DNA from 3 places in the Methylobacterium sp. ap11 genome. Region 3 is predicted to be linked to each of the others. Evidence: riboswitches for the same ligand, from Rfam matches in the RefSeq annotation. Region 3 holds a riboswitch; each other region holds the start of a gene.
What was found. A riboswitch is a leader RNA that binds a small molecule or an ion and turns the genes downstream of it on or off. The one in region 3 is predicted to bind cobalamin.
Positions count from the first base shown of each region.

Region 1 (3,253 bases), on a different contig from region 3:
CACCACCGCGGCGAGGGTCGAGACGGGAGTGGCCAGGATCACCACCGGGCAGGCGGCGGCCTCGGCGAGCGTAGCGGGCGCGGCGCCGGCTTCCGCGATCGCGCCGTCGGGCACGAACGGGTCGTGGACGCGCAACTCGGCGTGCGGCGCCAGATGCGCGGCGACGAGGCGGCCGAACGCGCCGAAGCCGATCAGGCCGACCGAAACGGGGGTGTCGAGGGGAAACGGCACGGGAGAGACCTCGGCGGTGGGCGAGGTCGGCGGGCCTGGAACTTTCGAAAGAAGCCTCAACCGCCGACACGTCGTAGCGGTTGAGAGATGACGAGCACTCCGCCGCTTAGGGATGCGGCGCGGGATAGAGTCCGGTCGGGAGGGCGCTGGTCATGGCCGAGCCTGTAGCCGCAGCTGGCCGGCACCGTCAATCGGCGCCCTTCAGTTAGAACTCGATCCCCTCCTGCGCCTTCACCCCGGCCGTGAAATGGTGCTTCACGAGGGTCATCTCGGTCACGAGGTCGGCGGCGGCGACCAGCTCCGGCTTGGCGTTGCGGCCGGTGACCACGACGTGCAGGTCGGGCCGGCGCCGGCTCAGGGCCTCCACCACCTCGGCGAGCGGCAGGTAGTCGTAGCGCAGCGCGATGTTGAGCTCGTCGAGGACGAGGAGCCGGATCGCCGGATCGGCCATCAGCGCCTCGGTCCTCGCCCAGGCGGCGCGGGCGGCCGCGACGTCGCGGTCGCGGTCCTGCGTCTCCCAGGTGAAGCCCTCCCCCATCGTGTGCCACTCGACCTGGTCGGCGAAGCGGTCGAGGGCGAAGCGCTCGCCGGTCTCCCAGGCGCCCTTGATGTACTGCACCACCCCGACCCGCCAGCCGCGGCCGAGCGCCCGCAGCATCAGCCCGAAGGCCGCGGTCGACTTGCCCTTGCCGGGGCCGGTATGGACGATGAGCAACCCCTTCTCGATCGTCTTCTCCGCCACCTCGGCGTCCTGGACCGCCTTGCGCTTCTCCATCTTGGCGCGGTGGCGCGCCGCCTCGTCGTCGCTCATCGTGTCTCTCCCTTGATCGTCATCGGCAGGCCCGCCACCACCAGCACCACCCGGTCGGCGAGCGCGGCCAAGCGCTGGTGCAGGCGGCCGGCCTCGTCGCGGAACCGGCGGGCGAGCGCATTCTCGGGCACGATGCCGAAGCCGACCTCGTTCGAGACCAGCACCAGGGGTCCGGGCGCCTCGGCGCAGGCCGCGAGCAGGTCCGCGACCTCGGCGGCGAGGTCGGCCTTCTCGTCCAGCATCGCGTTGGTGAGCCACAGCGTCAGGCAGTCGACCAGCACCGGCCGGCCCAGCGGCGCCCGGCGGATCGCCCCGGCGAGGTCGCGTGGCGCGTCCACGGTCTCCCAGGGCGGCGGCCGGCGGGCGCGGTGGAGGGCGATGCGCTCGCGCATCTCGTCGTCCCACCCTTGCGCCGTCGCGACGTAGAGCCACGGGCCGGCCTGCGCCGAGACCAGCCCCTCGGCATAGGCGCTCTTGCCCGAGCGGGCACCGCCCAGCACCAGGGTCAGGCGCGGCGCGGCGCGGGTCTCGTCCGGCACGGAACTCTCCTCGGGCGCGGGGGTCGGGTGGAAATCCATCGAATGGGGGGTGTCGGGGCACGGCGCGGCGATTGCAAGCCCGCAGGCGAGCGGCTAGGGTCGAGGAGACGGTGCCTCGATCACGAGGTGAAAAGGGAACGCGGAAACCGGGATCGTCTCGGCCTGCCGCGGCTGCCCCCGCAACTGTGAGCGGACGATTACGGCCCGCCATCGGCCACTGGAGCGATCCGGGAAGGCGGTGGGTCGGTTTTGAGAGCCCGCGAGCCAGGAGACCTGCCGTCATCCTTTCCTCTCGACGCCGCCGGTGGGGCGGCAGGAGCTTCGTCATGGTCGCGATCACCCGTACCCTCTCCCCCGCCCTGGTCGGCGAGCGCCTGAGCGCCGTGCTCCTGGCCGCCACCCTCGGCGTCGGCCTGCTGTTCGTCTCGGGCTTCGCGCCCGTGGTCGCCCTGCACAACGCCGCGCACGACTGGCGCCACTCCGCCAACTTCCCCTGCCACTGACCAGGGCTTGACCGAACGCGGCTGCGCGGCCTGCGCCCTCACGGGGCCCGGGCCCGTTTCCCGTTGGTCGTGCAGGTGATCCCTCGATGACGAAACGACTGCTCGCCGCGGCCTTGGTCGCCGGCTTCCTGGCCGCCTGCGTGGCGTCCGTGCTGCAATTCGCCCTCACCTCGCCGCTGATCCTGGCGGCGGAGAAGTACGAGACGGCCGAGACCGCCGGGCCGGCCTACGCCGGCAAGGCCTTCACCAACCCGCTGATCGTGCTGGCCCATGCCGGCCACGACCATGGCGGCGAGCCGCAATGGCAGCCCGCCCCCGGCCTGCCGCGCCTCGCCTTCACGGCGCTCGCCACCCTGGTGAGCGGCGTCGGCTACGCCCTGCTGCTCGGCGCCGTGCTGGTCGCGACCGGCCGCACCGTGACGCCCGGTGAAGCGCTCAAGTTCGGCATCGGCGGCTTCCTGGCCGCCGGCCTCGCGCCTGCGATCGGGCTGCCGCCGGAACTGCCCGGCATCGCCGCGGCGGGCCTCGAATCGCGCCAGCTCTGGTGGGTGGCGACCGCGCTCGCCACGGCGATCGGCCTCTACCTGATCGCGATCCGCCGCGGCCCGGCGGCGATCGGCATCGGCCTCGCCCTCCTCGTTGCGCCGCATGTCTGGGGGGCGCCGCACGGGCCGGAAGAGATCTCGGCCATGCCGCCGGTCTTCGCGGCGCAGTTCGCTGCCCGGTCGCTCGCCATCGGCTTCACCTTCTGGGCGGTGCTCGGCCTCGCCTTCGGCTGGGCCTGGGGCGCGGTTGTGGGACGGACGAGAGATCCCGTCCGCAGCGGGGTGGCGGCGTGAGCGATCCCGTCACCCTCTACGTCTGCACCACCTGCCGCGGCGCGGCCGATCCGGCCGACGGCCCCCGCGCCGGGGCCCGCCTGCACGAGGCGCTGGCCGCCGCGCTGGCCGCCCGGCCGGGCGCGCCGGTCACGATCGAGCCGGTGGAGTGCCTCTCGGTCTGCAAGCGGTCCTGCACGGTCGCGGTCGCGAGCCCCGGCCGCTGGACCTACGTCTACGGCGACCTCGACCCGGCGGCCTCCGCCGAGGTCATCCTCGACGGCATCGGCCTCTATGCCGGGACGCCGGACGGCATCGTGCCCTGGCGCGAGCGTCCGCAGGAGTTCCGCA
Region 1 covers NZ_FOEB01000025.1:28,924-32,176, forward strand. The annotation lists gene BMX97_RS26235 (prephenate dehydrogenase/arogenate dehydrogenase family protein) at 1-231, opposite strand, end outside; gene cobO (cob(I)yrinic acid a,c-diamide adenosyltransferase) at 437-1,042, opposite strand; gene cobU (bifunctional adenosylcobinamide kinase/adenosylcobinamide-phosphate guanylyltransferase) at 1,039-1,551, opposite strand; cobalamin riboswitch at 1,673-1,877, shown strand; gene BMX97_RS26250 (CbtB domain-containing protein) at 1,908-2,084, shown strand; gene BMX97_RS26255 (CbtA family protein) at 2,171-2,923, shown strand; gene BMX97_RS26260 (DUF1636 family protein) at 2,920-3,253, shown strand, end outside.
Region 1: it holds a riboswitch for cobalamin, as region 3 does, so the genes downstream of both, BMX97_RS26250 (CbtB domain-containing protein) here and BMX97_RS21870 (TonB-dependent receptor) in region 3, are expected to answer to the same signal.

Region 2 (3,253 bases), on a different contig from region 3:
TCCACCTCGTTCTCGCCACCGCTACGCCCGGCGGCGGTTTCCCGGCCTACGGCGAGGCGCTGGCGGCGGCGATCCGGGAGACGAGCCCGGACATCACCCTGGAGTTGCGGGCGAGCAAGGGCTCGACCGAGAACCTCGACCTCCTGCGCGGGGGCCGCGTCGACCTCGGCCTCGTCCAGGGCGAGTACGCCTACGAGGCCCTGGCGGGGCAGGGGGCTGCGCCGGCCGTCACCGTGGTCGCTCCGGTCTATTCGGCGCCGGGCCTGTTCGTGGTCCCGGCGGACGGGCCGATTCAGGCATTCGACGACCTGCGCGGCCGGCCGGTGGCGCTCGGTACCCGCAGCTCCGGCCTTACCGCCATGGGCCGCACTGTTTTACGCGGCGCGGGCCTCGACCCTGACCACGACATCCGGCCCGTCCTCCTCGACCATGCCGGCGACGGCCCGGCGATGCTGCGCGACGGTCGCGCCGCGGCGCTGTGGGGCGGCGGCACCGGATGGCCGGGCTTTCGGGCCGCGGCCACGGCACCCGGCGGGGCGCGATTCCTCGGCCCCCCCTTGAACGCGATCCCCGCGATCCTCGCCGCGAGCCCGTCCCTACGCCGCATGACCGTGCCGGCCGGCACCTTTCCGGGGCAGGCCGCGGCGATCGAGACGGTGGGGTCGTGGAGCTTCATCCTCGGCCGGCCCGGGCTCGACCCGGCGGCCGTCGCCCGCCTCGTCGCGGCGATCGACGCGGCGCGGCCGGCCTTGGCGCGGCGTCAGCCGCACGAGCGTCCGAGCGATCCCCGCGACCTCGCGGCGGCGGTCCCGGCCGCGTGGCTCCATCCGGCGACCGCCGCGTACCTGCGGCAGGTCGGCACGCCCTGAGCTCTGACAAGGCGAGATCCGTTGTGTTCCTGTGGACACAGGATGCGCAACGTTATTACAATGCGTTTCCGGTCTATTGCTGCAGCGCGGCGACCGTGGCACTTTCACGGCAGCCAAGGTTCCCCGGGCGTCACGCCCGGGGCTAAGAGGGAACCCGGTGCGCTCGGTCGGACAAGACCGTTCGGGCCAAACCGGGGCTGCCCCCGCAACTGTGAGCGGAGAGATCCCGCCGCCGACGGTCACTGGTGCGCCGCACCGGGAAGGCCAGGCGGGAGCGACGATCCGCGAGCCAGGAGACCTGCCTTCGGCGCGCGCCACGTCGGCGCGGTCACGTCCTGCGGGCGGTGCGGCCCGGGGGAGCGCTCGGGTCCGGCTGCCGCGTTCTAGGAACGCGGGATGCCGCCTGCCGCTCGTCCGTCCGCCCCGCACGGCAACATCGAGTGTGCTTCGTGAGAACCCGTCCGCCGCTTCGCCATCCTGCGCCCTCCCGCCGTCGCCGCTGCACCGCCCTGGCGGGCGCCGTCGCCGTCGGTCTCGCCGCGCCCGCGGCCCGCGCCCAGGAGAGCATCGCCCTCGACGAAGTCGTGGTGGAGGGCCCGCGCCCGGCCGCCGCGGCACCGGGCCTGCCGACGCTTCCGACTACGGCGTCCGGCACGATAGGCCTCATCGGCCCGACCGCGGGCTTCCGGGCCGACCGCGCGGTCAGCAGCACCAAGACCGACACGCTCCAGCGCGACGTGCCCCAGGTCGTCACCGTGGCGCCGCGCGAGGTCATCACCGATCTCGCCGCCACCCGGATCGACCGCGTCCTCACCTACACGCCGGGCGTGGCCCTGCAGAACAATTTCGGCGGGCTGACCATCTTCAGCTACGCCATCCGGGGCGTCACCACCTCGGAATTGTACAAGAACGGTTTTCCGCTCAACCGCGGCTTCCCACCGCCGCCCGACACCCAGAACGTCGAGCGGATCGAGGTGCTGAAGGGCCCCGGCGGCGGCCTGTTCGGGCGCAGCGACCCGGGCGGCCTCGTCAACATCATCACCAAGCAGCCGACGGCCGAGCGCTTCGTCGAGATGGGCGGGCTGTGGGGCTCGTTCGAGGAGGTCCGCGGCACGGTGGATTCCGGCGGCGCGCTGAACGAGGACGGCACGCTCCTCTACCGCTTCAACCTCGCGGCCGGGCGGCAGAACAGCTTCCGCGATTTCGTCGATGGCGACCGGCTGTTCGTCGCTCCCGTCGTGAGCTGGCAGGTCACGCCCGACACCAAGGTGACGGTCGAGACCGAGTTCCTGCGCAACCGCACGGTGTTCGACCGCGGCGTCATCGCGATCAACAACCGGCTCGGCTTCCTGCCGATCTCGCGCTTCCTCGGCGAGCCGGGCCAGAGCATCTACCAGACCAACGACTCGATGCAGATCCGGGTCGACCACCGCTTCGACGCCGACTGGCAGATGCGGCTTGCCACCTATCTCAACTCCAACTCGCTCACCGGCGAGGCGGTCGAGGTGCGGGGCATCGCCGCCGACAACCGCACCGTCCTGCGCGACCGCAACTACCGCAACTACCGCGCCGACATCGCGCTCGGCCAGGCCGAGCTGGTCGGACGCTTCGACACCGCCGGGATCGGCCACACCGTGCTGCTCGGCTTCGAGCGCGAGAGCACCGACGGCACCTACCAGCAGATCCGCTCCAACACCCGCACGAACCCGTATTCGCTCGACATCTACGCCCCGGCCTACGGCCAGCCGCTTCCGAACTACACGCGCCAGACCAACGGCATCGAGCAGGTCACCAACACCGCGCTCTACGCCCAGGACCAGATCGCGCTGTCGCCCGAGTGGAAGGCGATGGTCGGCGTGCGGTTCGATTTCTTCGAGCAGGCGTTCCGCGAGCGCAGCACCGGGGTCCGGAGCGACCAGACCTACTTCGCCGCCACGCCCCGGGCCGGCCTCGTCTACCAGCCGCTGCCGGAACTGTCGCTCTACGCCAATGTCGGCACGAGCTTCCGGCCGAATATCGGGCCGGACGCCGCGGCCTCCTCGTTCAACGGCCCGTTCGCGCCGGAGACCGGCCTCGGCTACGAGGTCGGCACCAAGCTCGACCTCTACGGCGGCGCCTTGAGCCTGACGGGCGCCGCCTTCCGGGTCGAGCGTCAGAACGTGCTCACCGCGGATCCCAACAACAGCGGTTTCTCGATCGCCGCCGGCGCGGTGCGCAGCCAGGGCTTCGAGTTCACGGCGGCCGGCCAGCTCTCGCCCTCGGTCAAGGTCCTGGCCGGCTACGTCTTCGCCGACGCGGTGGTCACCAAGGACAACGTGCTGCCGGTCGGCGCGCCCCTCATCAATGTGCCGCGCCATTCGGGCAGCCTGCTCGCCGTCTACGAG
Region 2 covers NZ_FOEB01000020.1:53,030-56,282, forward strand. The annotation lists gene BMX97_RS23580 (TAXI family TRAP transporter solute-binding subunit) at 1-869, shown strand, start outside; cobalamin riboswitch at 969-1,190, shown strand; gene BMX97_RS23585 (TonB-dependent siderophore receptor) at 1,379-3,253, shown strand, end outside.
Region 2: it holds a riboswitch for cobalamin, as region 3 does, so the genes downstream of both, BMX97_RS23585 (TonB-dependent siderophore receptor) here and BMX97_RS21870 (TonB-dependent receptor) in region 3, are expected to answer to the same signal.

Region 3 (3,253 bases):
GGCAGGTCGAAGCGCACCCCCGTCACGAAGGACAGGCGATCGGTGAGCACCAGGCGGTCCTCGGCGAAGACCGAGGCCTGCCGGGTCGACGTCTGGTAGGCCGGGCTCGCCCGCCCGTTGACCGGGAAGAAGCCCGGGTCGTAACCCACGAGGGGGACGCTGGACGTCTGCTCGTCGAAGGTGAAGTTGTTGGTGTGACGGAACCCGATGTGGTTGACGTCGAACCCGGTGACGAACTGGTTTGGCAATCCGAGCAGGTTGCCCTTGAACGTTGCGTCGAGTCGGTTACCGATCTGCTCCTGGCTATGGTAGATCTCGGTGAAGGCCGAGCGATCGACGAGACCGGTGCCGCGATTGAAGGCGTATTGCTCGACGTCGAGCCAGTGCCGGCTGGAGGTCAGCCGGTAGGCCGTGTTGCGCACCGTGATGTCGGCGGAGGGCGACCACTCGGTCTTCAGCACGGTCCAGTTATCGGCCCAGGTGATCTTGGCGTCGCGGACGTTGTAGTTGTTGAACCGGATCCGATCGAGGATGCGGCCCTCGACCAGCGGCGTGCCCCAGTAGCGCATCGGCTCCTGGTAGCCGAGATCGTGCGACAGCGTGACGGCGAGGTCGGGGCTCGGCTGGAACAGCAGCGCCGCCGAGACCGCGAGGTTGCGGAAGTCCCCGTCCGGACGGACCCAGCCGTCGGACCGGTTGCCGCTGACGTTGAGGCGGTAGGCGAAGGTGTTGCCGAACTCGGCCTGACCGATCGGGCCGCCGGAATCGAAGGCGAGCCGCGCGGCGGCGTCGGTGCCGATGACGGCACGGGCGGCGTTGATCGGGACGAAGGTCGGCTTCTTCGGCACGATGTTGATCACGCCACCGATGGCGCCGTCGCCGTAGAGCACCGAGGATGGGCCGCGTAGCACCTCGATGCGCTCGACGTTCCAGGTGTCGAACGGGAACGTGACGGTGTTGGCCCCGACGTAGAACCGGGTGCCGTCATAGAGTTGCTGGATCGAGTTCGGGCCGGCGAAGCCGCGGCTCGTGAAGGCGCCGTTGCCGTTGCCCGGTTCGGCGATCGTGGTGATGCCGGTCGCGTCCTGCGTCAGGGCCTCGGCGACCGTGTTCTGCCCGCGCAGGCGGGCGGTGTCGCCGGAGACGATGTCGACGCTGGCGGGCGTCTCGAGCGGTGTCAGGCCGAGCCGGCTCGCGGCCCGGTCGGGTGTGCGCAGGTTCAGTCCGACCGGCGCGGCGCGCGTGAGGCTGACCCCACCTTCCCCCGCGATCTCGATCTGATCGAGGGCGACGATGTCCTGAGCGGCTGCGGTTCCGGCCAATCCGGTGCTGGCCAGGAGCGTCAGGGCGAGCGTACCGGGCGGCACGACGCGGGCGAGGACCCGACGATAGGGTTGGGAGGGAGTGGAGGGCATCGGTCTCGCTTCGGCATCCCACGTAGGCCTTCCGCTGTCGGGACATGGTCGTCCGACGGCCCGGGCGCGGACGGTCGAGGTCGGGCGTGATGACCTGTGAACGGCGCGTGATCGTGTCGTGGAGCGGGACATGCGGAGCGAAGGTCGCGGGCGCGCTTGCAGTGGCACGTCACCGCGAACGAGGCCTCGAACCGTCATCCCGCGACAGGATAACGGCCTTCGGACACCCGTCAGAACACCCCGCCTGACGCGTTTCGCGTGTGACCACGGCTGACGGCAGGTCTCCTGGCTCGCGGGTCACTGCCACTCGTCGTCTTCCCAGGCGCGAGGACCCAGTGACATGATGACGAGGAGGCTCGCCGCTTACAGTTGCGGGGGCAGCCGCGGCATTGGCCAGGGAGGAAGCCCCGTCCTCACCGCGTTCCCATTTTGATTCCCGAGGGGAAACCATCGTAGATCGTGATAGCCGAGTGGGCCGTGCGATCAATACGATGTTTCAGTCTGCTGTGAGATGTATCAAAAAAAGCACACGCATCGGATGCTAACGAGCGGCAATTCCGAGCATCGGCCATGCACACCATTTATGGACCCCCAAGGGCGGGCGAATAACAACCTTGGATTTCGGCTGCGACTGTCCGCATGACTGCCAAAGCATGCCGTGGCACTTCAGGACACGGACCGCACGGGGCCGCTTGCAACTATAGGAATTTCGATTGTGATTTGCGACGATATTGGAAAACCTCTGCAACAAGCGATTTGCTATATCGGAACGCTGTAATGTCCCAGAATGAAAATCCGATAAAACGCCAGGTTTTTGGATGGCACAGCCTGCAAATCGAGACATTCGACGATGGAGCGATATTCGCAACGTTCAAAGCCACAGACCCGTTGACGCTGAACATTGCCTCACGTCGCAAAGACGCGCATTTTCGAATCAGAGCCTGTTTCAAAAGACACAAGCCGACTGATCTTGACGACGATGATAGCCTGCGCGCAGTCTTTGCTCCAAGATCCAAATCATCGCGTGGAGCGCTTGTGCATGATCTCTGCCAGATCATAGACGATATCACCTACTTGAGCCTCACTCCTAAAATGGTCTGTGAGTCACTCGGCATAACGTCCGCCCAGCGCGAAACGATGACGCGCGATGGATTGTTGAGGTCGTCAGGCCAAGCCAGCTTCCAATCCGACAACCGAGTCGGTTATTACAAGCTCTATTCGCCACACAGTGTCAGAGAGATCATACTCGGCGAGCAGCGTTCCGCGATCCCACCGGCAGACACCCAGGATTGACGAAGCCTAGCCCCAACGGCTGCCGGATGCGGCCATCACGCAACAACGGGGCGGTTCCCGCAGGAACACGATTGACCGGACTTGGCCGGGATGGGAGGACTAGCGTGACGGTTCCCTTCCGGGGGACGAGAAAGGGAATGCGGTGAGGCGCGAGCCGAATCCGCGGCTGCCCCCGCAACTGTAAGCGGCGAGCCTTCCACCACCTCACGTCACTGGGTGCTTGCGCCTGGGAAGACGGTGGCAGGCACTGACCCGCGAGCCAGGAGACCTGCCGTCAGCCGTGGTCACACGCGAAACGCGTCAGACGGGGTGTTCTGATGGGTGTCCGAAGGCCGTTATCCTGTCGCGGGATGACGGTTCGAGGCCTCGTTCGCGGTGACGTGCCACTGCCGTCTCCCGAGGCTCGAAGCCCGTGTCCCGTCTCGTCTGCCCCGCCCTCCGGCGCGTGCTCGCGCTGTCCTGCGCGGCCCCCGGTCTCCTCTGCGCGCCCGCTCTCGCGCAGCAGGTCGCCGCTCCCTTCGCCGATGCCCCACCTGCGCGTGACG
Region 3 covers NZ_FOEB01000017.1:35,972-39,224, reverse strand. The annotation lists gene BMX97_RS21870 (TonB-dependent receptor) at 1-1,415, opposite strand, end outside; cobalamin riboswitch at 1,673-1,882, opposite strand; gene BMX97_RS32295 (hypothetical protein) at 2,193-2,708, shown strand; cobalamin riboswitch at 2,800-2,999, shown strand; gene BMX97_RS21865 (TonB-dependent receptor plug domain-containing protein) at 3,121-3,253, shown strand, end outside.